3 regions of the Paenibacillus sp. HJGM_3 genome follow, and region 1 is predicted to be linked to each of the others. Evidence: riboswitches for the same ligand, from Rfam matches in the RefSeq annotation. Region 1 holds a riboswitch; each other region holds the start of a gene.
The links. A riboswitch is a leader RNA that binds a small molecule or an ion and turns the genes downstream of it on or off. The one in region 1 is predicted to bind cyclic di-GMP.
Positions count from the first base shown of each region.

Region 2: another riboswitch for cyclic di-GMP. It lies ahead of ACI5FR_RS33005 (hypothetical protein); the one in region 1 lies ahead of ACI5FR_RS32755 (HD-GYP domain-containing protein).
Region 3: another riboswitch for cyclic di-GMP. It lies ahead of ACI5FR_RS24015 (hypothetical protein); the one in region 1 lies ahead of ACI5FR_RS32755 (HD-GYP domain-containing protein).

Region 1 is NZ_JBJGED010000048.1:30,550-40,365, reverse strand. Features, by position in the region: gene ACI5FR_RS32760 (MFS transporter) at 1-1,095, shown strand, start outside; gene ACI5FR_RS32755 (HD-GYP domain-containing protein) at 1,085-2,122, opposite strand; cyclic di-GMP riboswitch class I at 2,228-2,314, opposite strand; gene ACI5FR_RS32750 (extracellular solute-binding protein) at 2,413-3,864, opposite strand; gene ACI5FR_RS32745 (NHL repeat-containing protein) at 4,131-6,620, shown strand; gene ACI5FR_RS32740 (YeeE/YedE family protein) at 6,680-7,792, opposite strand; gene ACI5FR_RS32735 (sulfurtransferase TusA family protein) at 7,811-8,071, opposite strand; gene ACI5FR_RS32730 (rhodanese-like domain-containing protein) at 8,098-8,469, opposite strand; gene ACI5FR_RS32725 (sulfurtransferase) at 8,485-9,441, opposite strand; gene ACI5FR_RS32720 (YVTN family beta-propeller repeat protein) at 9,572-9,816, shown strand, end outside.
Region 2 is NZ_JBJGED010000050.1:8,474-18,289, forward strand. Features, by position in the region: gene ACI5FR_RS32985 (efflux RND transporter permease subunit) at 1-1,430, opposite strand, end outside; gene ACI5FR_RS32990 (hypothetical protein) at 1,514-1,672, shown strand; gene ACI5FR_RS32995 (aldo/keto reductase) at 1,753-2,580, opposite strand; gene ACI5FR_RS33000 (VanZ family protein) at 2,685-3,191, opposite strand; gene ACI5FR_RS33005 (hypothetical protein) at 3,360-3,572, opposite strand; cyclic di-GMP riboswitch class I at 3,682-3,765, opposite strand; gene ACI5FR_RS33010 (class I SAM-dependent methyltransferase) at 3,859-4,641, opposite strand; gene ACI5FR_RS33015 (cold-inducible protein YdjO-related protein) at 4,871-5,068, shown strand; gene ACI5FR_RS33020 (PrkA family serine protein kinase) at 5,224-7,119, opposite strand; gene ACI5FR_RS33025 (DUF2161 domain-containing phosphodiesterase) at 7,571-8,344, shown strand; gene ACI5FR_RS33030 (ABC transporter substrate-binding protein) at 8,910-9,816, opposite strand, start outside.
Region 3 is NZ_JBJGED010000024.1:107,295-117,110, forward strand. Features, by position in the region: gene ACI5FR_RS23970 (beta-ketoacyl-ACP synthase III) at 1-533, opposite strand, end outside; gene plsX (phosphate acyltransferase PlsX) at 533-1,537, opposite strand; gene fapR (transcription factor FapR) at 1,542-2,117, opposite strand; gene rpmF (50S ribosomal protein L32) at 2,327-2,500, opposite strand; gene ACI5FR_RS23990 (YceD family protein) at 2,524-3,033, opposite strand; gene ACI5FR_RS23995 (YlbL family protein) at 3,132-4,289, opposite strand; gene ACI5FR_RS24000 (nucleoside recognition domain-containing protein) at 4,397-5,701, shown strand; gene coaD (pantetheine-phosphate adenylyltransferase) at 5,694-6,203, opposite strand; gene rsmD (16S rRNA (guanine(966)-N(2))-methyltransferase RsmD) at 6,190-6,783, opposite strand; gene ACI5FR_RS24015 (hypothetical protein) at 7,060-7,347, opposite strand; gene ACI5FR_RS24020 (helix-turn-helix transcriptional regulator) at 7,429-7,644, shown strand; cyclic di-GMP riboswitch class I at 7,734-7,823, opposite strand; gene ACI5FR_RS24025 (DUF7667 family protein) at 7,939-8,199, opposite strand; gene ACI5FR_RS24030 (hypothetical protein) at 8,190-8,360, opposite strand; gene ACI5FR_RS24035 (helix-turn-helix transcriptional regulator) at 8,440-8,646, opposite strand; gene ACI5FR_RS24040 (YolD-like family protein) at 8,717-9,016, opposite strand; gene ACI5FR_RS24045 (hypothetical protein) at 9,272-9,469, opposite strand; gene ACI5FR_RS24050 (DUF4352 domain-containing protein) at 9,586-9,816, opposite strand, start outside.

The sequences.
Region 1 (9,816 bases):
TACGGTTCGTATATCGGGCTGTATTACACCGATGTCGGCTTCGATACGTCCCAGATCGGGACGCTCAGTACGCTGTCCGCCGTGATGGCGATCCTGGTCCAGCCGTATTGGGGCTTAATCGGGGACCGGGCCCAGTACAAGAACAACGTATTGGTCATCTGCACGCTTGTCACCGGGCTCAGCATCTGGCTCGTGCCGCTGTCGGGCGATCACTTCGGCATTCTCATCGGCGCCACATTGCTCATAACCGTGTTTCAATGCGCGATTTTCCCGATGAGCACGACGGTGACGCTTGAGATCGCGAGCAAGAACAACTTCAAATTTTCTAGCGTGCGTACGTTTGGCTCGGTCGGGTTCGCCTTGATGTCGTTTCTTTCCGGGTGGATCATTAAGTACGATCTGATCTATATCTTCGTTATGTACTCGTCCTTGATGCTGCTGACCCTCGCGCTTACCCCGTTCATACCGAAAGTCAAGGGCCATCAGCGGGACGGGAAGAAGCTGAATATGCGCGTGCTGTTTAAGAACAGGAAGCTCGTTCACATGTTCCTCTACGCCATGTTCATTCAAGCGACGATCAGCTTTTACTTTTCCTTCCAAGCGATCTATAGCATAGAGCAAGGCATCGGCACCGGGCTGATCGGACTCGGCCTGTTGATCGGCTCGGTCAGCCAGTTTCCGTTTATGATTTTTTTCGATAAGCTGTACAACACGTTCGGGATTACGAAAATATTGCTCGTGGCCGGCATCGTCCAAGCGGTACGCATGGTACTGTTCGCCTACGTCCTATCGCCCGGCACGATCTTGCTGTTGTGGGTGCTGCATGGCGGTACGGTGATTCTGATGACCCTGAGTTTGATGGAGTATGTAAACGATTCCGTGGTTCCGGAGCTTAGGGCGAGCGGACAAATGCTGAACGCCATCGTCATGCAGGGCATGGCCACGATCGTCGGCAGCTTGGCCGGCGGCATTCTTGCCTCGTTCGCGGGGCTCCGGACGACCTTCGTAATCTACTCCGGCGTGTGTGCGGCGGTCGTGATCTGGTTCTGGCTGTCCGTTCGTACATCGGCCGCGTTTCGCCAGGCTAGCCAATGATTTCCTTCATTCGCACGTCCGGCGACTTGGCCAGATCGAGGAACGTATCCCCCACCGAGATGAGCGGCCGGGTCGGATAGTTCGGATTCGTCAGCATGATCGTGCCTCGGCGTCCGTCCTCGAGCAGGACTTGACTGCCGACCTGCGCCGACATGAGCCGGTTCAGGAACGTCAAGCCGACGTGGGAATCGAGCCGTCCGAGCCGGATGTCCTCATAGAGGTTGTGGATCACCTGATAGAAGGGCAGGGCAGGCCGGTGCGGGCGATCGGACGTCATGGCGAGATACATATCGGCCAGGGCTACGATTTTGCTCAGCGGATCGATCTCATGGCCCTTCAATTGCCGAGGATACCCGCTGCCGTCGCACTTCTCGTGATGCTGTAGCGCGATCAGCGCAATGCGGCGGTCAAACCCCGATTCGATGAGCAGGTCGTAGCCAATGACGGTGTGCTGCTTGTAGATCTCGTGCTCGTGCGGCTGCAGCGCGGCCTTCTTCTGCACCAGCTCGCTCGGCAGCTTGACCGTGCCGATGTCGCAGAGGCTCGCTCCCGTCGTGAGCAGGTTCATCTCGTTCGCGTCCAGTCCGAGCCACCGCCCGATCGTGGCGGCGATCATCGCGACTCCGATGCTGTGATTGTAGCGGTAGTCGCCTTCCGCCTTCAGTTCCCCGAACAGCTTGTAGATGTTGCGCTGCTGGGTCGCCGCCATAATGGCGGGCAGCACATGCTCCTGCACGTCCTCGACCGGCACCTTGCCGTTCTTGTGGATGAAATCCTCGATTTCCTTCAGCTTCGTTTCCGTTCGTTTCACCCAGGCGCCGGAATCCGGTGCGGCCGTCTGCGCGGCTACTTCGTCGTGAAGCGCTTCCACATGTATTTCGAAAATAGAAATGTTGAATTGCTCCAGCTTCTTCGCATGCGCGGCGTTAAGCACCGTATCCACCGGGATCAGCATGACCCCGCGGGAATCCTGAATGTCATGCAGCAGCCGTTTGCCTACCAATTCCTCATACTCGGTACAAATCATGATTCACCGACTCCTCCTCGCAACCGTTAAAAATGCAAAAAAATCATCCCGCTACAAATCAGCTAAGGATGACGGCATACAAGGGCGTATGGTGCGTTCCCAGCCTTCGGCAGCCCAGCCACCGTCGGCGCGTACGCCATTAGGTCTGCAGCTTTGCGTCCTTGCCTTTCGGCAAGTTTGCCAGTATCGGGTCTACGAAGCATTATACGCGATTTCGGTCCGATGTACTAGGACTTCGTGAAAGAAATCCAGGACATATGACAGATTTTGTCGAAAAGACGACGCCGGAATCAACCCGGGACCGGAGACAGGATTCGCTCGCCGATGCGGTCCCAGACGGTGTGTGCCGATTCCAGCCGCGACCAGACATAGATCAGCTCTCGTGTAATCCGGTACAGCTGTCCATAGTCGACGCCGAGCTCCATCAGGGGAACGGCTTCCGCCATGAACCCGGCGAAGGCGTGGTAGTGAGCGGGATGGATCGCCGGATTGAACAAGCGGGTGTTCTCCGCCACGCTGCGATGAGCGGGGATCGAGCAGACTCCCAGCTTCAGCTGGCTCTGGGCTTCGGCGCTCGACAGCAGCCGGATCAGGCTGTGAGCGAGCTCCTTGTTCCCGCCGGAGGCAGGGACGGCGATGCCGGTGCCGACGAGCAGCGTCGAACCCGAGACGTTCCCGGGCATGAAGGGCAGCACGTCCCATCGGACGGACAAATGCTGCAGGTCGTTCATAAAATAGTAGCTCGACATCATCATGGCTACCCGGTTGTTCTCGAACAGGAAGTGATCGGCCTTCAGCCCGCCTTGCTCATCCGGCGTCAGCAGGTTGTTGTGGACGAGGTCGCAAAAAAACTGCAGCGCCTCCGCGCTGGCCCGCAGGTCGATCCGGCGGGTCCCGTCCTTGTCCCTGACGAAGCCTCCGTTCTGCAGGAGGAAGACGAGCCAGCGCCGGAACGAGATGGTGGAGGCGAGTCCGTATTGCCGCAGCAGCCCGTTCGCATCGGGGATTGTGTAGCGGCGGGCGGCTTCTGCGAGATCCGACCAGCCGTGCAGCTGAAGCTGCTCGGGGTCTGGGATGATTCCGGTGTTGCAGCAGTACACGATAGGCGAGAACGTGAGGGGCATCGCCCTGAGCTTCTCCTCCGACGTATACATGGACAGCAGCTGAGGGTACACTTCGCCGAGTGCAGGGAAGGCTGTTTCCGTCAACTCCTCGAGCTGCCGGGTATGTCCGCTGTGAGCGAGCTGATAGTAGTGATGATCCGACAGGACGATGAGGTCCGCGCCTTGATCGCCGCCGGACAAGGCTTCGATGATCCGTTCGGTGTATACCGCATTCGGCACGATGTCCAGCTTCACCTTCACGTTCGGGTGTAGCTCCTCGAAGAGAGCGATGACCCGCTTGTACACTTCCAGCTCATAGCACACCTCGTAGACCATTAGGGTTAGCGTTGCAACGGGTGCGGGAGTCCGTGGAGGCTGTATGCGGGAAGCTTCAAGCGGCTGGGGCCGCTCGCACACCCGATTGCCGATACACGGGATTTTCTCGATCAGTCCGTCGCGCTCCAGCTCGGCCAATACGCGCCGAACCGGATTTTTGCTGATGCCGTATAGTTCCGCGAGGCGCACCTCGGACACGAGGAATTCTCCCGGTCGAAGCGTCCCGTCCAGGATTTGCCTCCGGATATCTTGCCTGAAGTGCTCGTAGAGGTCGCCGAATGCCGTTCTTTTCCCAATCCCCATCTTGTGCCACTCCTTACCGAATAACGGCTGTGCTAACATCTTATCATGTTCCAATTGCTGGAGGAAGACCGCTGTGCTATGATTGGCATGAACTAGTCAGATACTAGTAACATACTAGTATTAGACATGTTCGAATTTGATGATGCAGCAATGGGGGTGGGGCGAGAACTTCGGCATCACGAGCGACATAGTCATCACGAATTGTTAAGCGCTTACATGAAAGTGATTGACGAGCAATCCCGATTATGAAGGAGGATGATTGAAGAATGAAACGATTGAATTGGATCGGTTTGCCTGTGTTTGGCCTTATCACTATCTTGTTGTTTGCCGTTCCGGCGTTTGCCGCAGACAAGCTGATTACGAATCATAGCTTCGAGAGCGGCACCTCAGGCTGGACGCAGACCTATGGCGCCGGGGATCCGGACGGCACGATATCCGCCTCGACCGAGCAGGCTGACGTCGGCAGCCAGAGCTTGAAAATCGTCGACAACGATTCGGCGGTTGGGTTCGGGATGGAGAGCGCGCGTCTGACCGCGGCGGCAGGGGAGACCTACATAGCATACGCGAACGTCTATGTCTCCAGCGGCAGCGCCGATCTGTACATTCGCTACTACAATAGCTCGAACACGTACCTCACCGGCGGATTCACCTCGGTCTCTTCCCCGACCGGACAATGGACGACCGTGCAGACGAAGCTCGTCGCTCCGGCGAACACCGCCAAGGTCGCTGTACTCTTGTATTCGAACAACGGGAACACCGGTACCGCGTATTGGGACGAAGTGATGCTGACGAAGGATTTCACGAATCTAGGGGTCCAAGTGTACGACGCCGGGCCGAACGGCACGACCTTCGGGATCGGACCGAACGCGCATAAGGCGTTCGCCGCCGTTACCGGCTCCGAAGGCTACTTGCCCAAGCTGGAAGTGATCGACACGAATACGGAATCGGTCCTCTCCACGGTTACGTTCCCGGGCGCGTCGACGAATCCGACCGGCGCCTGGGGAGCGGCGACCTCCACGGACGGCTCCGTTTACTTCGGCGCCTATTCGAACGGCCATCTCTACAAGCATACGCCGGGCACGACGACGATGACAGACTTGGGCCAAGCCTCCTCGGGCGAAACGGTCATCTACGACCTGACTGCCGGGGAGAGCGGCAAGGTGTACGGCGGCACCTACGACAGTGCCGCATTCTTCAAGTATACGCCGACCGGAGGCTTCGCCCAGATCGGAACGAAGCCGTTCCTCGCCGGAACGCAGTATGTGCGCGCGCTGGCGTTCGATGCGACCCATGACGTAGCTTATCTTGGCGTCGGCCCGAACGCCTCGGTCCTCCGGTTCGACATCGTGACGGGAGAGACGACCAACATCCTGCCCGCCGCTTACTCGAGCATTTCCTTGCCCGGATCGATCGACTACGCCGGGGACCGGGTCTTCGTCAACATAGGCGGGACGATGGTCGTGCTGAAGGTGACCGAGAATCCCGACGGGTCGTTCAACTCCGTGACCCAGGAGGCGGCATCGGTGTCCACCTCGAACGTTTCGCCGGAGCGCGGCGGCAAGGTGTATTGGGCGAGCCAAGGCGAGTTATACGAATACGACATCGCTTCGAAGACGGCCACAAATCTGCACAAGGCCGTGGACGGCCGCGTGAAGCGGTTCGGCTGGGTGACGCTGGCGGATCAGACGAACTTCCCCGGCGAGACGCTCGTAGGCATCGCCGCGAATAACAACCAGACGTATATTCTGAAATACAATCCGCAGAACGGGGCTCACCGGTACGTGCAGGTAAGCGGCGCGGCCAAAATCCCGGGCGCGCTCAACATGATCGCGACGGCCCCGGACGGCAGCATCTATACGAGCGCCTACTTGACCGGCGGCCTCGGCGTCTATAAGCCGATCCGCGGGGACGCCAACGACGGTACGGAGGAGACGATGTTCTCCCCGATCACCCAGATCGACAAGATGGCGGCTTATAACGGGAAAATGTACATCGGCGCTTACCCTGGCGGCAATCTGCATGAATATGATCCGACTCAGCCCTGGGTGGCGGGGCCGACGGGCAATCCGCGGCTGCTCGTGTCCACGGGAGTCAATGGGCAGGACCGGCCGAAGGCGATCGCCTTTGGAGGGGGCCAGGTGTTCATGGGCACGACGGCGAAGACCGGCGCCATGGACGGCGCTCTGACGGAGTATAACCTCGCGACGGGCGCTTCCAGCGTGCATGTCGGCATCGTGAACGACCAGAGCGTCATCGCTCTCGCCTACTACGGCAGCAAAGTCTACGGCGGCACGACTGTAAGAGGAGGCTATGCCACGACGCCGACGACGACGGGCGCGAAGTTGTTCGTGTTCGATCCGGTGACCGACACCGATACGGAATACAGCCTGCCGGTCTCGGGGATCAAGGCGGTGACCGAATTGATCGTGGTCGGAACGAAGCTGTGGGGCTTCGCCGACGGCTACTTGTTCGTGTTCAACCCCGCGAACAACACGTTCGAATACTTCCAGCAGAAATTCACGGACGTTACGTACGGCACGGCCGGCACGTACCGGGACGCGGATCTGGTGCTCGTGGACAAAGATCCGAACTACATCTACGGCACAATCAAGAATACGTATTTGTTCAAAATCAACATTTCGACGAAAGCGGTCACGAACATTTTGACGAGTGGGGCCGATATGCTCGCTCCGGACGGATACGGCAATCTGTATTACAAGCACAACGGCACGGAGTTGTGGCGGTACGCCTTCTAATTGTGCAGCAGAAGCTCAAATAAAAAAGAGCCGCTCGAATGAATCGAGCGGCTCTTCCGCTACATGTCCGCGTCGCGCTGGAACAGCAGGAGCGGCATCTTGAAAATATATGCGACGCCGATGAAGACGCCGACGGCCATGCCGAGCAGCACGAGTACGCTGCTCATCGACAGCCCGCCAACCCCGGTGATGATGTTGGCGATGTTGCAGCCCGGCGCGATCCGGGACGCGACGCCCATCAGCAGGCCGCCGCCGATAGCGTACGGCAGGCGGGACTTGCGCGGCCAGCGGAGCTTGAAGCTGCCGCTCAGCCAGGAGGAAGCGAAGGCGCCGACGACGAGGAAGATGACGAGCGTCTCCTCGGGGCCGAGCCCGATGCGCGGGAAGTCGGCGAACAGCGCGTTCAAGTACGTGTTGTTCGTGACGAGATCGTCCCCGAACACGAGGGCCAGCGCGGTTGCGCCGATGCGCGTCTCCGGGCCGGTGATGCCGACGTTCGACATGAAGATGAACTGGATGATCGCGACGATCCCGATCAGGAAGGCGACGAGACGAATGTCCCAGTGGCCCTGGCGCAGCGGGTTCCGCTCCCAGTCGGTAAGCGACTCGCGGACACCGTTCCAGAACGAGGCCCAGCCGAAGCGATAGATCGCGATGCCGACGATGATCGCGACGATGACGACGGGCAGCACCCACACCGGCAGCGGCCAGTTATATAGCGTGTAGCCGCCGTCCACGACCGTGAGCGGATCAAGCACTTGGCGTCCCCACGGATCGTAGAGGAACGCGAACAGCAGATTGCCGATAATCGCGCACAGCAGCACGAGCCAGAACTGTACGTACCCCATGCCGCAGCGGTACAGGGTCCCGGAGCCGCAGCCGCCGGCGATCGTCATGCCGATGCCGAACAGCAGGCCGCCGAGCAGGTTCGCCCCGCCGAGCGGGACGACCCATAAGTCGGAGATCTCGCGCAGCCCGAATGCGAGCACAAGCCCCCAGCCCAGCAGCGAGGTGGCGATGAGCACGATGACGCCGTTCAGAATGCGTGTATCGCGGACGCTGATCCAGTCGCGGATCGAGGCGACGAAGCAGAAGTCCGCCTTTTGCAACAGAAATCCATAGGCGAAGCCGAACCCGGCTGCTAATAAGAAGACGTCCCATGTGTAAGCCATGATAGCGGTGACCTGCCTTTACGCTTTCCGGATGAAAATATGATAATTGCCGTTTTTCTTCGCTACGCCGAGGAATTCCCCGTACTTGTTCATTTTAACCGCCGCGGGAATCGTCTTGGTCGCAATGGAATGGTCTGTAATCTCGACGACGATCTCCCCGGACTTCGCTTTCTTCAGGCCGTCCAAGGCCAAGTTCAACGTATGCGGGCACACCTCGCCGATCGCATCGACGACGATGTCCGTTTTCAATTCCAGCAACTGCTGCTCCGATAAGCTCATAGTTGTCTGCTCCTTTTGCGTGATTTTTAGTTTGATTCGGATATTAACGGGCCTTCTTCCAGGCCGACGGCGATTTCCAGCCCTTCCGACTGCCAATCGAGCATGCCGCCGAGGAAGTTGTGGACCCGGTCGAAGCCGTTCGACTGGAAATACTTCGCCACTTCCAGGCTGCGCCGGCCGCTGCGGCAGACGAAGACGTATTCTTGGGCCGGATCGAGCGTCTCTACCTTGTCGATCATATCGCCCATAGGGATGAGCGGAATGCCGGGGATATGGGCCGCTTCATATTCCTCCGGCTCCCGGACATCGATGACGACCGTCGTGCGGTCCGGCCGGGCTAACAGCTCGCGCAATTGCAGCGCGTTCAGATGCGAGATCCCTTCGATGAGCTGTGCCATGGTGCGCACCTCCGCTTATTTTACGATTTCCGTGTCGTCGGCGTTGCCCCACTCCGCCCAAGCGCCTTCATACGGAGCTACGTCCGAGTATCCTAGCAGGCGAAGCGTGAAATAAGTGTGCGCGCCTCGGATATTCGTCTGGCAGTACGGGATAATCGTCTTGTCTTTTACGACGCCGACGTTCTCATAGAGCGCCTTAAGCTCCGGATACGCCTTGAATTTCGGTACGCCGTCGGCCGGATTGGAATCGATCGCATCGCTCCACTCTTTGTTGACCGCACCCTTCAAGTGGCCGCCGTTCTTGTTGCCGCGCAGATCTTCGCCGCTGTATTCTTTAGCCGAGCGGACGTCGAGCAGGACGCAGCCTTTCATATCCAGCTTCTGCAGCTCTTCCTTCGTCGTGATCAGCTTGTCGTTCGGCACAGCGGTGAACGTACCTTTGGCCGCTACAGTCGGCACGTCGGTCGCGACTTCTTTGCCTGCCGCTTGCCAAGCCGGGAACCCGCCGTTTAGCAGCTTCACCTTGTCCTTCAGGCCGTAATACTCAAGAGCGTAGAAGACCCGAGTAGCCCCGTTTCCATTGCCTTCGTCATACACAAGGACCGTAGTATCGGCATTGACGCCAAGAGCCTGGAAAATTTCCGTGAACTTATCTTTATCCACGATCGTGTTATTTTTCGAATCCTTCAGCTGACCGGAATTGAAGGCGATCGCGCCCGGGATGTGCCCGGCTTCGTATCCTTTCGAACGAACGTCCAGGATGCGTACCTTCGTGTCCTTCAAATGCTCTTCCACCCACTTCGTATCGGCGAGCAGCTGAGCGTTCGGGTACGTATCGGATGTCTTGGCGCCGGAAGGCGCAGGCGTGCCGGCAGGCGACCCGGCGTTCGTCGTCGTTTGCGACGGTTTCTCGGAGCATGCCGTCAGCACCAATAACAGGGTGAGCAGCAGCAGGGATAGTTTGACTTTCATGGAATAAGAGCCCCTCTCGACTTTTAAAATATATTGCCGTATGTTGGAATCCCCTGTATAATAACATTTATTCCGACCGGATTACAAGGATTAATTTTTGTTCCGAGAGAAGAAGGGGGATTCACCGAGAATGACACCGGGGAAGCTGTATAAAATGGGGCTGCTGCTCCTCACGGCCGGGCTGCTGGCGAGCGGCTGCGCGATGGAGACGAAGCAGGAAGCGCAGCTGAGATTGAACGGGAAGACGACGCAAGGCGGTACCGGCGCGGCTACGGCTGCGGCCTGTCCGGAAGCGGGGAAGCTGACAAGCGTACAATTTTATGTGCCGAGCGAGAAGGAGAACAGCTTCTCCATTATCGATGTCGTGTCCGGGAA
Region 2 (9,816 bases), on a different contig from region 1:
ACCGTGACGGCGACGAGTAGGGACGAGAGCAGCGAGAAGACGACCGTAAGCGCGAACGGTGCGAACACTTTGCCGACGATCCCGCTCACGAGCCCGAGCGGCGCGAACACAGCGACGGTCGTCAGCGTCGAGGAAGTGATCGCCGCCGCGACTTCCCGGGTCGCGTCGAGCAGCAGCTCCTTGGACGCCTTCTCCGCTTGCAGACGGCGTACGATGTTCTCGATAACAACGATGCTGTCGTCCACGACGCGGCCAACCGCGACCGCCATGCCGCCCAGCGTCATAATATTGAGCGTCACGTCGGTAAAGAAGTGCAAGAGCGTCATCGACATCGCGATGGACAGCGGGATCGACACGATCGCGATCAGCGTCGCACGAACATTCCTCAGGAATAGCAGGATCAGAATCGAGGCGAACAGCGCGCCGAGCAGCCCTTCCCGAGCCATCCCTTCGACCGACTTCTTGATCTCGTCCGCGGAGTCGTAGATGACGTCGAGCCGGACGCGGTCGTTCCCTTGCACAACCTCGTTCAGCTTCTCCATCACACGCTCGGAGACGTCCACCGCATTCGCGTCGCCGTTCTTGACGATGTTCACCGCCACACTCGGCTCGCCCTGCACGCGGCTGATCGTCTCCGGCACCGTCGTCCCCTGGACGATGTCGGCCACATCCTGCAGCTGCACCGGAGGCGCGGCCGACACGACGAGCTGCTTCAGCTCGTCCAGCGAGTGCACCCGACCGGTGACGACGACATTCTCGTTCACTTGATTGAACGTTGCCGTCCCGACCGGCAGCGTCACGTTGACCGCCTGCAGCACTTGGCCGATCTGCTGGAACGACACGCCCCGCTCGGCCATCTTGTCCGCCTTCAGGCGGATGTACAAGTTCTCGGACGCGAGCCCCGCCGTCTGCACCTTCCCCACTCCGTCGACCCCTTCGAGCGCCGGGAGCACCTGCTTCCGGACGAACGTCTGCAGCTCGTCCAAGGACGTTCCGGCGTTCGCCGTGACCGACGCGTACATCATGGGACCGCTCGAGAACGAGATTTTGTTCAGAACCGGCTTCTCCACGCCTTGCGGCAGCTGCATGCCGTTCAGCACTTCCTCGACCTTCGCCGTCTTCTCCTGCAGATCGGCGCTGAACGAGAACTGCATGTTCACCGTCGCCACATTGCTGGCCGACGTCGATTCAAGCACTTGAACCCCTTCGACTTGCCGAAGGGCCCGCTCGAGCGGAATCGCCACTTCGTTCTGCACCTCTTGCGGCGTCGCTCCCGGGTACAGCGCAGTAACGAATAAGTACGGGATGGCGATATCCGGCATCGACTCCTGCTTGAATTTCGTGGCCGAGTAAACACCTCCGCAGGCGACCAGCAGCACCAGGATCACGATGGCGATCGGATTGCGCAAGCTGAATTTGGTCATAATCATGCCGCTCTCAACCTTCCTATGTACAGGCATTATATAGAAGAATAGCTCGTTCAAAAGTCGTTCTTGCAGCTAAATCATAGCGAATGCTAGTCCGGGAAGTCAATGCACCCTTCGTCTACGAGGTCGCCACGCATTCGCTGCCCGTCTCCGGCTTGACCGGGATTACGGGGATGGCCACGGTGGACGGCAAAATTTGGGGACTGCCGACCGGCCATACCGCCCTCAAGCGGTATGCCTTCTAGATTGACTACCTAAGCCACGCATCACGAAAAGACCGTCCGGAATCCGGACGGTCTTTGCTCTTCGCCACCAGAGGGGACGATTAGAAATTGAAATTGTCCGGATCGGCCCCGACCCGGCGGTTCTCGTTCAGCGCGTCGATGGACGCCATCTCCTCAGGCGTCAATTCGAAGTCGAAGATCGCCGCGTTCGCCTCGATCCGGCTAGGCGTGACGGACTTCGGAATCGTAACAAGGCCATGCTGGATGTCCCAGCGGAGGATGGCTTGGGCCGCCGATTTGCCATGCGCGGCTCCGATCTTCGCCAGCAGCGGATGGTCGAGCAGCTCGCCGCCCTGCATCAGCGGGCTCCAAGCTTCGATCTGAATGCCCTTCGCTTGGGCATACTCGCGCAGCGGCTGCTGGGTGAGCCGCGGATGAAGCTCGACCTGGTCTACGGCAGGAACGACCTTCGCGTCCTGCAGCAAATCCTCCAGGTGGTGCACATGGAAATTGCTTACGCCGATTGCCCGTACCCGTCCGTCCGCATACAGCTTTTCCAGCGCTCTCCAGGTGTCTTTATATTTGCCTTTAACCGGCCAATGAATCAGATACAGGTCCAGCACTTCGAGCCCCAGCTTGTCCATGCTCGTCTCGAACGCCCGCAGCGTGGAATCGTAGCCTTGTTCGCTGTTCCACACCTTCGACGTGACGAACAGCTCGCCTCGGCCAACGCCGCAAGTGCGGATCGCTTCCCCGACCGCCGCCTCGTTGCCATAGATCGCCGCCGTATCAATGCTGCGGTAGCCGGCCTTCACGGCCGCGTGCACCGCGTCGATCAGCACCTTGTCGTCGGTCACTTTCCAGACACCCAAGCCCAGCCGAGGCATCTCGACTCCATTGTTCAAAATGGTGAATGTGTTCGAAATCATACGAACCCCTCCAATCGATAGTGTGGTGGCGCATAGCCCTCATTATAGCATACCGTTCCCTAATCAAATAAAAGATCCGGGACTGTACGCCGCCGGTCCCTGATCTATGGATGGGATCGGGATATTCGGAAATTTGCAGCGATGATACGGAAGAGCAAATAAAGTCCCACGCCGATGACCGCCCCCGCGGTATCGATGCCGACGTCGATCGCGAGCGGCGTCCGGTCGCCCGTCAGGCTCTGATGGAATTCATCCGAGGCCGCATACAGGGCGCAGAATAGAACGCTGAGTCCGAATAGCGCCGCCTTCCGGCGGATTCGGTACAACGCGTACGCAACCGCCGCCCCCAACGCCATATAGATGAACAAGTGCGCTCCCTTGCGGATGAAAAATTCTACGAAGCCCGGCACGCCCAAGTGCTGAATGCTGACGACCTCCCCGGCGTACTGGAACCGGACTCCCGAGAACTGCTCGGCAATTTGCTTCTCGGGCAACAGCTTGTGCAGCCTCGGCCTCATATCTTGCTTGTGATACGGCTGGGAGGAGGAGTAAAAAATGACGGCCATGATCAAAACGGCCGGAATCCATCGTATGTAAGATGTTGCTCTCACCTGCATGCCCCTTCCCGGCCTTGGTCTCTCGTACAAGCGTATTCCTTGATTATAAATCAATTCCAAAAGGACGCCAACTTGACAACCCGGGCGAAATGAGAGAAGGGGCTGTCCGGCGGGTTGCAACACCACCGAGATCAGCCCCTATTCTGAAAAACGTCTACTTCATCACGATACCGCCGTTCCGCGCTTGTATTCCTGGCATGACAGGCAAGTCGCCACGTCGACACAGGTCGGGTGCATCGCTCCGGTGAACTTGGTGCAATAGATCGGCGTTTTGAATTCAATGTTCGAGGAAATCATCGAGCAGTAAGCACAGCCTCCGATCAATTCCACCGTCAGCCGATGGAGATCGGTTTTCAACTGCTTTACTTCATCCACTATTTCACCCCCTAAGTTTCCCACAAAGTGACGCGTTGCCTCACCAACCAAACGATGCGTATAAATACAAAAAAGACGCTGCCCTAAAGACAGCGTCTACCATCCGCTCTTGGGCAACCCGGCTGTCATAGCATTCGCTGTAGACCCGTGGCTTTGCGTCCCCGCCTTTCGTGCGGGTTTGCCATATCATGCTAATGAACTATCGTACCTCTCAAACAGAGAAAATAGTATCATACTACTCCCCTTGGCGTAATAGGACCAAAGCACTAATTGTTGTCAGCTTTACTTACATCAGCTTCACCGCTTCAAACCGCAGCCTGACGTAGTCCACCGTCCACACCCCGTCCGCGAACAATTCCGCTCGGAGCGCCTGCCCGACGTCGGCGATGACGGCCTCGACTTGCTCCGCTGTGAGGCCGCTCCAATAGGCTCCTCCGAACATGGTGAGCCAGTGGCGCAGCCCATGGTCGCCGTCGTTCAGCGGCGTGGGCCGCTCGAACGTGACGAGCCGCCTGACCGTGAACCCCTGGGCCTCCAACAGCGTCGCATATTCGCCTGCCGAGGGGAAGAACCAGGGGTTGCGCGCGGCGGCGTCAATGCCGAGGCGCCCTACGGCCTGCTCGAGCGCATGCACGATGCGCTCGACGTTGCCGCGGGCGCCGAACTCGCCGACGAACCGGCCGCCAGGCCGGAGCGCCGCGGCTACCCCGCGGATGACGGCTGCCGGCCGCGTCATCCAATGCAGCGCCGCGTTCGAGAACACGGCGTCATACGTGCGGGCGGGGCGGAAGCCGTGCGCGTCCGCCACCTCGAAGTGCAGGCCCGGGTACTTGCGCCGGGCCTCCAGGATCATCGCCTCCGAGGCATCCAGGCCGTCGGCGGCGGCTCCCTTCGCGGCGATCTGCGCCGTCAGATCGCCCGTGCCGCAGCCGAGGTCGAGCACATGCTCGCCCGGCCTCGGCGCCAGCCAGTCCACGGCCCCCATCCCGTAGGCCGAGACGAAGCCCAGCTGCCGGTCGTACAAGGTGGAATTCCAGTCTGTCGGTTGCGGTGCGTGGTTCCATTCCATGCAACTCACTCTCCTTTTAGTACCAGTTTGACGCACGAAACGTTATAAGTGAAATATATAATAACTATCGATTCTATAATCGATGCCTATAACGGAACGAGCACCTAAGGAGCACGAGCTGCTGCAGCCAAATAGACGCATTTGCCCGAAAACTCTATCATTTGATAATCCAGGCCATATTTGATAAAGTGCCCTTTGGAATGTTCAACTACAGGAGGGTACGATCGCTTTGATAACCGAAGTAACCAAACCGGACTTGACGCCGATGCCGATCTATCGCTGCAGCAACCGGGATTGCAAAGCCTGGGTGCGCGAGGAATTGACGACGGCGCCATCGCCGGAATGCCCGCTGTGCCGCAGCAAGATGATCCGCAGCATCAAGCATTTGCCTAAGCTGGCCAAAGCGAAACAGCCGCGATCGAGGTAAGGCACCGTTTTCGCTCCAAGCCGTCGGGGTGTCCAGCGTTTGTTCTTATTCCCAAATTCCTAGCGTCACTGCGAACTAAAGCCCGAAGCCCGCTCCATGTGAGCGAACTTCGGGCTTTACGCTTTTCGCTTTAAGCTTTACTCGTCTTCGGCCGCTCAGCGGTTCAACAGGCTGCCCACGTAGCGCAGCAGTTCGTTGGCCGAACCGGTCGTATACCCGTGCTCGTCGACCAGCCGCTTGATGACCTCGTTGATCTTCTTCAGCTGATTCTCGTCCGGGGTCTTCGTGGATGTCGTGATCTTCACGATGTCCTTCAGATCGGTGAACAGCTTCCGCTCGATCGCCTCGCGCAGCCGTTCGTGGCTGCCGTGCTCGAACTTTCTGCCTTTACGCGCGTAGCTCGACATCCGGATCAGGATCTCCTCGCGGAACGCCTTCTTCGCGTTCTCCGAGACGCCGATCTGCTCCTCGATCGACCGCATCAGCCGCTCATCCGGATCCATCTCCTCGCCGGTCAGCGGGTCTTTGATTTTTTGCCAATTGCAGTACGCTTCGATGTTGTCCAGGTAGTTGTTGAACAGTGTCTTCGCCGACTCCTCGTACGAGTAGACGAACGCCTTCTGCACTTCCTTCTTCGCCAGCTCGTCGTATTCCTTGCGCGCCACGGAGATGTAGTTCAAGTACCGCTCCCGCTCCTCCTTCGTGATCGAAGGGTGTTGGTCGAGGCCGTCCTTGAGCGCGCGCAGCACGTCGAGGGCGTTGATGAACTCCAGGTTTTGCCGGATGAGCGCGCTCGAGATGCGGTTGATTACGTAGCGCGGATCGATGCCGGTCATGCCTTCTTCGATGTATTCGTTCTGCATCTCCTTCAGGTCCGCGTCCTTGAACCCCTCCACGGTTTCGCCGTCGTACAGCCGCATTTTCTTAACGAGGTCCATCCCCTGCTTCTTCGATTCCTTGAGCCGGGTCAGGACGGAGAAGATCGCGGCCGCGCGGAGCGAATGCGGTGCGATGTGGATGTGCTTCATGTCGCTTTGCTGGATGAGCTTGCGGTAAATTTTCTCCTCCTCCGACACCTTCAGGTTGTACGGGATCTGCATGACGATCATCCGCGATTGAAGCGCCTCGTTCTTCTTGTTGGCGATGAACGATTTGTATTCGGATTCATTCGTGTGGGCCACAATGAGCTCATCGGCGGAGATGAGTGCGAACCGGCCTGCCTTGAAATTGCCCTCCTGCGTCAGCGACAGCAAGTTCCAGAGGAACTTCTCGTCGCACTTCAGCATTTCCTGGAATTCCATAAGGCCCCGATTCGCTTTGTTCAGCTCTCCGTCGAACCGGTAAGCCCGGGGATCGGACTCGGTGCCGTATTCCGTAATCGTGGAGAAGTCGATGCTGCCGGTGAGGTCGGCGATGTCCTGCGACTTCGGATCCGACGGACTGAATGTCCCGATGCCGACGCGCTCCTCCTCCGACAGGAAAATACGCTCCACTTGCACATCCTCGATCCGGCTGTCATATTCGGTTTTGAGCCTCATCGAGCAGGAGGGGCATAAGCTGCCTTCAATCTTGACCCCGAGCTCCCTTTCTACGTCGGCTCTCAGCTCGGTGGGGACGAGGTGCAGCGGCTCCTCGTGCATCGGGCAGCCTTTGATCGCATATACCGCCCCTTCCGGCGTGCGGCTATATCGTTCCATCCCGCGCTTCAGCATCGTCACGATCGTCGATTTGCCTCCGCTGACCGGTCCCATGAGCAGCAGGATGCGCTTCTTCACGTCGAGCCGCCTCGCCGCCGAATGGAAGTATTCTTCTACCAGCTTCTCCACGGTGCGATCGAGTCCGAAGATTTCATTCTCGAAAAACCTGTATCGTTTATGCCCGTTCTCTTCGGCGATCCCGTGCCAGGCAATCATATCGTACACGCGCGCATGCGCGGTTTTGGCGACTCCTGGATTGACTTTGACAATATCGATATACTCAGCGAACGACCCGCTCCAGGCAGCTTGCTCCTGCTCCCGCCGGTGCTCCAGTATCCGTTTAAAAATGTCCATGGTGCCCTCCTCTCATCTGTACACGGCTAAACGAAATGTAAAAGCTTCTCTCCTGATGCAGATCTCGGGTGCTGGACATCCTGGCCATCTGTCTTCGCATAGCAACAGCCCATCCGCCTTTACGTCAAACGTTCTCAGGATGTGAATCGGGGTCCCCGCATAATGTTTTCGCGACCTGCTTCCGAGAGCTCGGCTCCCCTCGTGGGGGTAGGTGCTGATTGTTCTTGCAGGTATTACATCCATATGCACCACAGGCGGTGAAGTTGCCCATTAATTTGCATGAGAAAGCCCACAAAGTGAAGAGTGCCTTCGTAGAATCATCCTGTTCCTTTGCGGGGACCCCGAGACTTTAACGCTGCAACTTTGCTTCGCATGCTATAATAGAATCGGGAATTGTCAGGAAAGATGACATCTCTCCGCCTGCGCGGAGATTCAGGAAGGACGAGAGCGATTGGCCATCCGAAGCGAAACCGAGCTGTACGCCCCTATCAAATCCTACTGGGAATCGCTAGGTTACGAGGTGAAGGGCGAGGTCCGGCATTGCGACATGGTCGCGATGCGGGGGGACGAGCCGCCCATCATTATAGAGTTGAAGAAGACCTTCAATCTGCCGCTTGTGATCCAAGGCATCGACCGGCAGCAGCAGAGCGAGCTCGTGTACTTGGGCGTGGAGCTGCCGGAGACCGGACGCGCCCCGCACCAGCTGCGATGGTCGGATCTCACCCGGCTGTGCCGGATGCTCGGCCTTGGGCTGATCACGGTGCGGTTCTACAAGCGGCGCAAGCCGGCGGTCGAGGTGCTGTGCGACCCGGCCCCTTATACGCCGCGCCGCAGCAAGCTCAAGGCGTCGCGGCTCTTGTACGAGTTCCGCGAGCGCTCGGGCGACTACAACGTGGGCGGCAGCACGCAGCGCAAGCTCATGACCGCCTACCGCGAGAAGGCGCTGCACTGCGCGTACTGGCTGCGCCAGTACGGCCCGTCCAGTCCGCGCGCCCTGCGGGAGCGGACGGGCAATGCGAAGGTGCCGTTCCTGCTGCGGCACAATTATTACGGCTGGTTCGCGCGCGTCGAGCGCGGCGTGTACCGGCTGACGCCCGCCGGCGAGCAGGCGCTTACGCAGCACGCGGACATCGTCGCGCAGATGCTCGCGGGCAAGGCCGCGGAAGCCGCGCCGGCGGAGCCGGCGGCTTTGGCGGCGGCGTCCGCCAGCGAGCGGGAGACGTGAGGTGTAATAGGCGGGCGCAGGCTGTAAGCAGGTGGACGGAGATAGTCCAGCCTTGCTGCAAGGCTGGAAACCGGCCTTACAGACAGCCAAACACACCAGTGTGCGCTGCAAGGCCGGAAACTGGCCTTGCAGAAAGTCACGCCAGCTGTGCGCTGCAAGGCCGGAAACCGGCCTTACAGACAGCCAAACACACCAACTGCGCGTTGCAAGGCCGGAAACCGGCCTTACAGACAGCCAAACACACCAACTGCGCGCTGCAAGGCCGGAAACCGGCCTTACAGACAGCCAAACACGCCCTGCTGCGTGCTGCATGGCCGGAAACCGGCCTTACTGACAGCCAAACACACCAACTGCGCGCTGCAAGGCCGGAAACCGGCCTTACAGACAGCCAAACACACCAGCTGTGCGCTGCATGGCCGGAAACCGGCCCTACAGACAGCCAAACACACCAGCTGTGCGCTGCACCATCCAGTTAACACAAGGGGCTGACCCAAAAGCAGAAATCTCTACTTGAGGGCAGCCCCTTATCCTTTGGTCCAGTATGAGATTTATTACGGACGAATCCTTACTTCCCAGTGTCGGCAATCGCTTTATTAATCAATTCTTCCGCCTCTCTTAATACCGTGTTGATGTCCGTTTGCGTGGTTACGTACTTTTTGAATTGGGCCCGCAGGATCCCATGCGCGGTGGCGTCATACTTGGTGATCGACTCAGGAGGCTTCGCGGGCTGGTTTTTGACGAAGCCCAGACGGTTTCGGTTCTGCAGCATATCTTGACTTTTGCCGAAAAATTCCTCGTTGATCTTGTTGTCCTTCAATACCGAGGTGTTGCCGATCGCAGCGATCTGCTTCTGCGCATCGTCCGACAGCATGGCGGTCAACGCGGCAAACGCCTCGTCCTTATGCTTGCTCGATGTGGTGATAATCCGCACGCCTCCATCAACCTGGGTCGTCGTATTAGGCGCCTCGGTGAATGAAGGGAGCGTAACGACATCGAAGTTCAGCCCGTTATTAACCGCATCCGGAAGCTTCGAGAAGATAGAGCTGGTGACATACATCGCAAGCGTTTTGTCTTTCAGGAACTGATCCCCGCCTTTTCCGTAAGTTTTCTCGTCCACCTCGTTGCCCGCAATTTTTAAAAACCGCGCGTAATTCTCGAACATCTTCTTCCACGGATCGTTGTTTACGGCCGCTTTGTCCGTCTTGTCATCCACAACCGACAGGGACAGCTGGTTCGCCGCGAATTGGAACGAGTCCTGGAAATCAAAGCCGCGATATTTGACGCCGCCTTCCGTTCTGGTCAAGACCTTAGCTAAATCATAGACCTGATCCCAAGTCATTCCATCCTTCGGGTAGGGTACGGCGCTGCGGTCAAAAATATCTTTGTTGTAATACAACATGACGACGTTGCCAGAAAGGGGAAGCCCTAGCAGCTTGTTACCGCCGGACGTTTTGCGTACGGTTTCCAATACG
Region 3 (9,816 bases), on a different contig from region 1:
AACCCGCGGCCTTCCGGTACAGGTCCGAGGACGACGGCACCCGCGCCGTCGCCGAACAGGATGCAGGTGTTGCGATCGGTGTAGTCCGTAATCTTGGACAGACACTCGGCGCCCACTACGAGCACATGCTTGTACATGCCGGTCGCGATGCTGTTCGTGGCATTCGCGAGTCCGTAGATGAACCCGGAGCATGCCGCCGAGAGGTCGAACGCCGCCGCGCGCTTCGCGCCCAGCTTGTCCTGCAGGATGCAGGCGGTCGAAGGAAACGCCATATCCGGCGTTATCGTCGCCACGATGATCAGATCGAGCTGCTCCGCCGTAATGCCGGCATTGCGGAGCGCTTCCTCCGCCGCACGAAAGGCCAGATCCGAGGAAGCCTCCTCAGGAGAAGCGAGTCGCCTCTCCTGGATTCCGGTGCGGGTCACGATCCATTCGTCGTTCGTCTCCACCATCTTCTCCAGATCCGCGTTCGTCAGCACCCGCTCCGGCACATACATGCCCGTTCCCCATACCCCTACTGGCGTAAGATTCATCATTCTCCATCTCGCTTCCCGCTAATTTCCTGACTGATGGCTTGCACCAGCTGATTGCTTACCGCGATCCGCGCCTGGCGAACCGCGTTCTTGAACGCATTGGCGTCGGACGAGCCGTGGCTCTTCAGCACCAAGCCGTTGATGCCGAGCAGCGGCGCGCCCCCATGCTCCGTATAATCGAGTTTTTTCTTGAACTGGGACAGTCCCGGCTTCAGGATCGCCGCGGCCAGCTTCGAGAACAAAGTCTTCGTGAATTCCGACTTCAAGGCGGAGAAAATGGCTCCGGCGGTGCCTTCCATCGATTTGAGCAAAATGTTACCCACGAAGCCGTCGCAGACGAGTACATCGCATTCCGCGTTCAGCACGTCGCGGGCTTCCACGTTGCCGACGAAATGAATCGGCGCTTGCTCCAACAACGGAAATGCATGCTTCGTCAGCTCGTTGCCCTTCATCGCCTCGGTCCCTACGTTCAACAAGCCGACGCGGGGCTTCTCTACGCCGTGCACCTTGCTCCGATAGATGCTGCCCATGATCGCGTACTGCAGCAAGTTTTCCGGCGACGCATCCATATTCGCGCCGAGGTCGAGCGCCAGCACACCCTTGCCGTCCATCGTTGGGATCATCGGCGCGAGCGCAGGCCGTTCGATGCCCGGGATACGGCCGACGATCAGCAAACCGGTGGTCATGAGCGCCCCCGTGTTGCCGGCCGAGATCATCGCATCCGCGGCGCCCTCTCGGACGAGCCTGCCGGCGACGACCATCGAAGCTTCTTTTTTGCGCCGAACGGCCTTCACCGGCTCCTCATCCGCCGCAATCGCATCCGCAGCATGGTGAATCTCGGCGTTCGCAGGCAAGCTCCTTCCCGCCAGGCCGGCCTCGATGCGGGAACGATCGCCCACCAAGATGATATGCGTATCCCGCCATTCGGCGGCCGCCGCAAGCGCCCCTTCGATTACCGCGTTCGGAGCGAGATCGCCTCCCATGGCGTCTATCGCGATTCGCATGCGATCACTCCCCTCCGTCTGTAATTTCTTTGGCGAACCGGTAAATCAGGAAATGGCCTTGAAACACCATCTCCTCCCCTACATACGTAAACACTTCCACTTTAGCTTTCCCTTTTTGTCCGGAAATGGACCGCACGTACGCCTTCGCAATACATTTCTCAAGCAGGCGCACCGGCCGGATGAATCGGAGGTCGGCGGAGGCGGTCAAAGCTTTTTCATTATTAATCACTGCTATAGCCAGGGAATTCGCCTGGGCAAAAATATGATGGCCCCGTGCGATCTGCGTACGGGAGAAGACGTGCTCCTCGCGAATTTCGAAAATCGAAATGCCGCTTTTGTCGAGCTGAAGATCGATGATGTCTCCGATCACTTCATGCAGCGGCATCGATTGCACTTGGTCGTAGGATCGTTCCGCCATCAGCTTCATGCGTTCGCGCAGCTCCGGAATGCCGAGCTCCAGCCGATCGAGACGGATCGTCTGTATGCTCACCTTGAACTTGCGGGTCAGCTCCTCGTCGGTGACGAAAGGATTGTCTTCGATTTCTCGAGCCAGCTGCTGCTGGCGTTGACGCTTCGGCATCCGTTCGATGGCAGCCACCCCCTTAGCTTATCCTTACGATGTGCGTTTCTGAGAAACGCTTGACGATATAAAATAAATACGCTTGGCCGGAACCGATTATGTAGAATCAGCTTTTGTTACCTGGTCCTAAATAAGTATATAAAATTCCTCGGCAAAAGACAAACAAAAAAGCGCCTCATCCAGGACGAAGCGCCTTCTCGCGAAAGGTCTTATTGTTTAACGATCTCTCTGCCCTTGTAAGTACCGCAAACTTTGCATACCCGGTGAGACAGCTTGTATTCACCGCAGTTGTCGCATTTGACCATGCCCGGCACTACGAGCTTGAAGTGCGTACGACGCTTATCGCGGCGGGTTTTGGAAATTTTTCTAAAAGGAACTGCCATTATTCCCACCTCCTTCAACGAATCTACTCATTCTTCTTAAGCAATTGGGCGAGCACTTCCAGACGGGGATCGATCCGGTCCGCGGCCGGCTTCGCCGGATGAATGTTCAGGTTGTCGCCCGTCTCCGGGTCGAGCCCCTTGCAATCCTCCTCGCAAAGCGGCACATAGGGAAGGCCCAATTGCGCCGTTTCCTCGATGTAAGGCATCAAATCCACCCGGTCTTCGACCGTGAGGTGCATATGCTCATCGTCCTCATCCACTTGATCCGCCTCTAACGCGAACATCTCCCGGAACGGCAGCGTCAGCGATTGGCAGTATTGCGTCAAGCAGCGTGAGCAGACAAATTCGACAGGCACTGTTAACGTTCCCGCCACTTCCACGAGTTCCGAAGCGGCAGCGGCATGAAGCGTCGCTCGCAGCGGCTCTACCCGGACGATATCCCTGCGGCCCTGCGCCAGAGACGGCAACTCGACGGACTCCGTTATCTCCACTCGATTGTGCTTCGCTCGCAAATCACGGACATTAAGAATCATATACGCTCACTCCAAACAAACAAAAATTATTATATCGAGGACGGTCGTGTTTTGTCAACCTTTAGCTTGTCTTTTCGAGCAATTCGCAACGCGGGTTGTCAAGAGGGTTTCACAGGAAGCGTCGCCAAATAGTTCAAGGCGTCGCCGATCGTCCCGACAGAAATGACTTTCATCCGCGAATCGATGCTCTTCGCTTTTTGCAAGGCGTCGCTCGCGTTCGCCACGTCGACTCCGAGTCCGCATTCGCCGGCCTTGCGGTCCATCGGCGCGAAGAACACGTCCACGCCTTCCCGATCGGCGGCTACGATCTTGTGCTGGATCCCGCCGATGGAGCAGACATTGCCCGTCGGATCGATCGTGCCCGTGCCCGCGATGCGATACCCTTTGGACAAATCTCCGGGCGTCAACTGGTTGTAGATCTCGAGCGCAAACATCAAGCCGGCCGATGGCCCGCCGATCTCACCGGCCTGAATTTGCACCTTCTTGTCCGCCTGCTCCGGCACGACGGCCCGCATGTCGGCCGTCGTCACGCCGATGCCGGCTTTCGGCCCTGCGCCGCCCGGACTCGCCGTGGGCGCCGCCCCTGGCGTCGCGGCCGATACGTCAGCCAGGACGATCGAGTAGCTGAGCTCATCCGCATCGCGTTTGATCCCGACCTCCACAGTGTCGCCCACCTTCTTGTCTGCGAGCGCCGCCTGAAGCTCCTTGATGCCTTCAATAGGCTTTCCGTCTATGCGAATGATCATGTCTCCGGGCTTCAGCACTTCCGCGGCGGGCAACCCTTTTCTCGTCTCGGCTACGTACGCGCCCACGCTTTTCAACTGATACGGGACGTTCGCCTTTTTGTAGGCGGCCTGAATCGCGTTGCTCTGCGACTCCAGCATGACGATTTCCTGATGCTGCATGTACTGCTGCTCGCTCTGCCCCTTCAGCACGTCCCGTTTGCGCTGGACTTCCGCGTTCTCGTCCCATTGGGCGAGCAGGAAGCTGAGAACGTTCGCCTTCGGAATGAGGCTGACGGTCGTTAGCATGAACGTCCCGTTCTCGATCGGGTCGGGCTTCGTCACCTGCACCATCGGTTTGATGCTCTCGGCCGTTCCCGGCTGGTAGATGTAATACGGAACTTGGACGAAATAGACCAAGTACAGCACCGCGAACGTGATGCCAAAAGATAGCAAGAATCGGCGAAGCCCCTGATTGCGCCGTACGTGCACCGGTGACCTGTAGATTTGATCGTCATGGCTGTCTTCGCTCATGTGCTCACGCTCCTGTTTCGATGCCGCGAACGGCCGGAGGCTTGGTCTAAACGCCCGGCTCGTCGCGTACACTTGTACCACCCTGTTCTTATAGAGGAGATGGCCTTATGCCGCGCGGCCTGTTGAATCCGCGAAGCCGTCCCTATACGGTGCTGCTCGCGGTTCTAACCGCTTCATTCGTGATCTGCATCTTATTGTTTCCCGATCGGGCGTTTCAATCGTCCATGAAAGGATTAACGCTTTGGTGGACCCTCGTGTTCCCGACGTTATTGCCGTTTCTGATCCTCTCCGAGCTGCTCGGCGGCATCGGCTTCCTTAGCGGAGCCGGCGTGCTGCTCGATCCGCTGATGCGGCTCTTATTCCGCTTGCCCGGGGCGAGCGGCTGGGCGCTCGCCCTAGGCAGCGTCGCCGGCGGCCCGGCCGGCGCTCAGGCGACCGGACAGCTGCGGCTCGACGGCGCCGTCACCCGCGAGCAGGGCGAGCGGCTGCTCGCGCTGTCGCACCTGAGCAGCCCGTACCTCATGACGGGCGTCATCGGTGCCGGCTTCCTGCATCGGCCGGAGATCGGCGTGCTGATCGCCGTCGTCCATTATATCGCGGCGCTCATCGCCGCCGTCCTCATGGGCTTGCGCCGCAGCCCCGGCAGCCGGCCCCCGCGCCGCGGGCTGCTCGGCAAGGCCGCCTTGCCGAAGCGGCCCCCCCGATCGATCTGGGTCCGCTTCGTGCACGAAATGCACGATGCCAGGCTGAAGGACGGCCGCGGCTTCGGGAAGCTGCTGGGCGACGCCGTCGCCAACTCGATCCAGGCGCTTATGATCATCGGCGGGTGCATCATCATGTTCTCGGTGCTGCTGCACGTCCTGCAGCTGTCGCTCATCACGCCCCACGTCAACGGCGTGCTGTTCGCCGTCCTGCACGCGCTCGGCTATCCGAGCGCAGAGGCGCCGGACTGGATGCCCGGCCTGCTGGAGCAGCACCTCGGCACGTTCGCCTTCAGCCAGCTGAACTTGGCCGCGTCCTCGCTGGAGTGGAAGGCGGCGCTCATCGGCTTCGCCCTCGGCTGGAGCGGCATCTCCCAGCATTTGCAAGTGCAGGCGCTCGTGCGCCATACCGACATGCGCTACATGCCTTTCTTTGTACAGCGCCTGCTTCACGGCGGCTTGGCCTTCGGGCTCACGTTCGCGCTCTGGAAGCCGCTCACTTCCCTCATTCCGAGCGTCGCGCCGAGCTTTTTGCCATACGGGGGCGGTGCAGCCGCGGCAGAGTCGCGGTTCTCGCCTACGGACATGATCGCGGCTTGGCAATCGGTGACCTCCCGCATGGAGGTGCTCCTGATCACGGTCGTGGCCCTGGGGCTACTGTCGGCGTTCATAGGCTTTTGGGGAAGCCGCAGCCGCCGGCGAGTTATGTAGAGGGGGCGCTGAATTTGCGCAGCAGCGCCTCCGCCACCGCATCCGGCACCAGGTCGGCGATCGGGCCGTTGTAGCGGGCAATCTCCTTCACGATGCTCGAGCTGAGATAAGAAAACTTCGGATTCGTCATCATGAAGAACGTCTCGATCTTCTCGTTCAGCTTATGGTTGGCGGACGCCATCTGCAATTCGTATTCGAAATCGGATACGGCCCGCAGGCCCTTGACGATCACATTCGCGCCTCGTGCGGCTGCATAGTTGATCAGCAACCCGCTGAAGCTGTCAATCACCACGTTCGGCCAGCGGCTCGTGACGTCGGCCAGCAGCTGCTTGCGTTCATCTACGGTGAACAGCGGCTGCTTGGAGCTGTTCGTCGCCACGGTGACGATTACTTTGTCGAAGATGTCCGCCGCGCGGCTAATAATATCCAAGTGACCGAACGTAACCGGATCGAAGCTGCCCGGACAGATCGCCACCGTATATTCATGCTTAGGCTTGCTCATCCGTCATCTCCTCCTCGTCTTCTTCGATTGTATTTACCGAATAGATCGATACCATAGTGTCGCCGTACTGCACCCGCCGGATACAAGACGCTCGCCCGATCCGCTCCTCGACGGCATAATCCGTCTCATGCTCGACTACGATCGTTGCGTTCGGTTCCAGCAAGGCGAGCGACTGAAGCGACTGCACGATCGTCTCGATCGTCCGCAGCTTGTAGGGCGGGTCGAGGAAGACGAGGCGGAACCGAACATCCCGCTTCGCCAGCGCCTTCAATGCCCGCTGCGCGTCGTTGCGGTACACCTCCGCCTGTTCCTCCAGGCGGGTGGCTTGCAAATTGTGCTGCACGACGTCCAGAGCCCGCTTGTCCCCATCGACGAATACCGCGCGGTCCATCCCCCGGCTCAGCGCTTCGATGCCCAGGCCGCCCGTTCCCGCGTACAGATCGAGCGCCTGCCCTCCGTCGAAGTACGGGCCGATCATGCTGAAGATCGCTTCCTTCACTTTATCCGTCGTAGGCCGCGTTCCCGTGCCGGGGACCGCCTTGAGCGCCCTGCCCTTTGCCGTGCCCGAAATGACTCTCACGATAGTTGTCCCTCACCCTTGGTCCCAAATTCATGAAGCTATCGTACCATATTCTTCGAACGGTTCACAAAATTTTGCAACCCGCATGTATAAACGTCTCCAATCGGGTAACAATGAAGCTATCGACATGAAAGTGTCGTAGACAACCGCGGAGAAGACTTACGTTTCCCCATAAGCTCTTCGTCCGGTTTCTCCTCTCCCATGAGGTACCTGCGCAAGCAGGTACCAAAAAATTAATCCCGCAAAGCCTTATGCTCTGCGGGTTCTTTTTATTGCTTATTTTGTCCGGTTGTTTGTTGGGTGCAGATTGGGAGCAAATTTTCTCGAGACATCCATTCCTAATTCAATTCCATCTCGAAATCCGTTTCGATAGGCCAAGTCTGCTCCAAGGCGAAAAGATGCATTGAAAAGGTACTCTAAATCAATAACCAGCTCCGGACATTTCTCATGCAGAACTCTCATGTATTCATTATATAGGTCCTTAACTCGGTGATCATCGCAACAGTTATCGACGGCATGATCGATCCGATCCTTAATTTTAGGTTCAAGCCATTCCATCATCATTCGGTTTGGGCCCTCCTCATCTTGAACGAATAAAGCCTTTGGGTGTATACTTCTTCATGACAACAAAATAAGAGGTGTAGAATGGCTCTTCGGATGAGGAGCCGTTTGCCTGAATGGTTCAAAAAGACCGGGAAGAAACAAGTCGATCTTGCTCGCCATCTAAAAGTTTCCGAAGCATTTATTTCTCAGGTGTGTAATAACAAAGAGAAACTTACGGTGGTGCAGATGAAAATGACTGCTGATTTTTTCGACTGTTATATGGATGATCTCGCAGAGTGGATATATGAACCCGACTAGGCAAACGGTAGTGGGCATTTTAATGCTCCTCCTTGGATTGAGCCTTAAGGTATGCCTTAAGCAAAACTCCTCATTGTAATCACCTCATCTTCGGCAGCTGGCTGGCGTGCGGTCATGACCCCCGTTTAGCCCCTATAGCTTTGCGTCGCCGACTTTCATCGGTTTTGCCATTTTCGGAATGAATTTGCAAGATATGTCACGTGATGTAAGATTATGATAGGACTGTCTGCCCATTTAATCAATAGCAAATTAGCATTATTTTCTGATAATTCACATAGTATATATCGCATGTTCTTAGTCGGTGCCCAAGTGGCCCGGCTTTTTTCTTGTTCCTGAATCGATATCATGGCATATCTCGTGCTGCCAATCCATGTCGTTCGTCATCGATGCCATCAAAGAAAAATTGCAAAGCAGCGCTTGCGTCCAACACTGGTTTTCGATCCAGTCGAGGCAAAGGTCCATCTCCTTGGTTTGGACCGGATCGAGGCCGCCCCTCTTTTGAGCGGCACGGAGCTGCGCGATCCGCTGGATGATCGGGGAGTCGGTTATGCCCACAGTGAACACCACCCCATGATCGCCAACGCCCCGAGCACGATGACGTACCAAGCGGCAAGGGTTTCCTTCTCCGGGTCGGGTGCCGATTCCTCTGTGGCGTGTACCGCTTTGACGCGGCCGTCGATCGTATAGCGAATGCGATAAACGGTTTGTTTCTGCATACTGACCATCTCCTTTTCGGTTGATAGTACAATGTATGCAGCGATTTCAATAAGTTGCCTGTCCGGTAGTAAAATAAACCTATACAATTGTATTTTCAATGTAGAATATCTCGTTTACTGGCCTGTTGAGTTTTTCGCTTATCAATAAGGCCCTTTCAAGGTCTGGCTGTGATTTTTGATTTTCATAACGGTTATACTGTTGCTGGGCTAGTCCCAAAAATTCTGCGAACTCGACCTGATTCATTCTATAATCGTGGCGTAACTCCTTGAGTCTGTTCTTTATCATCCCAATCACCTCACCAGAGACTTCGACACAAATGCTTGTCGATTCCTCCGATGAATTATAGGAGCTTTTGTCAGTAGTAGTCTGGACCGGCCGCGCTGATAATGTCGTCAAAGTGGATCCATTCCGGCTCGCCCTCAATCTCCATCCTGAGCGTTTTGCGGTGCTGGCTGTAGCTGACCGGGACGCCGGATATTACTCGATCCTCGTATTCTTCGAACAAGGTCAGTGTGACCGTTGTCTTCCCCTGGAGCGCCTGGCCGATCTCCTGGAGGATGCGCTCCTGCTCCTGCGCGTCTATCGTGGGTCGCTTCCGCTTTTTCCACTCCTGCGCTTGTCTGAGCGATTGTTCCTTGTGCTGTGGTAGCATCATTCGCGACGACTCCCATAATCCGTTATTTTCAAGTTTCTTGCCCATCTCATCGCCATCCCTCTTCTGTTCGTAATACCCTGAGTTGTCCCGGGCGGACTTCAATCCATTGCTCCCTAAGAAGAAGCTTCATGCTCTCCCGGATCTGCGCCTCTGTTCTCCCGGTCATCCGGCAGAGCCGCGAAAAGTCGGGCGGTGCCCACGCCCCATGGGTCAAGTTCCAAAGGATTCGAGCCTGCTTCCGATCTGAATCGGGGATCATCCAGCAGCCCCCCGAGCTGCCGGCATCGCGGCGAGAATGTTCGTAGTGGTAAAGATACGCGGCGCGCCGGCCGTGTAGCAGAATGCTTTGACCTTGTCATCCTTGACGCTCTCCACCCTGATCCGGCGCTGAGAGAGATTGCCTCCCCGGTCCTGGTATATGATCTCCACAATACGGCCTACATACTTTTCCACTGCGAACACCTCCGAAAAATGGGAACGTATATTCCCATTATAAGGCGAACATATATTCCCATTCAATAGTGATAATAAAAAAAAAGCCCCGCCGGCCGAAGCTAGCGGGGAGTCGATTATTGCAATTTAAACCAGGCGCCGCCCGTCCCATCGTAATTCCGGGTAACAGCCATCAGAGGAGCGGTATCAGTCTTACTCACTTCAAATGCGATCCATCCTGAGTGGATCGCTCCTACATAAAGATCCGTATCGATGCTGGGATCAGGGACGACCACCGATATAAAATTATCGTATTTTTTGCCGTCTGCTGAAATAGCTTCGAATAGAGTAGGGTTAATGTCGACTGC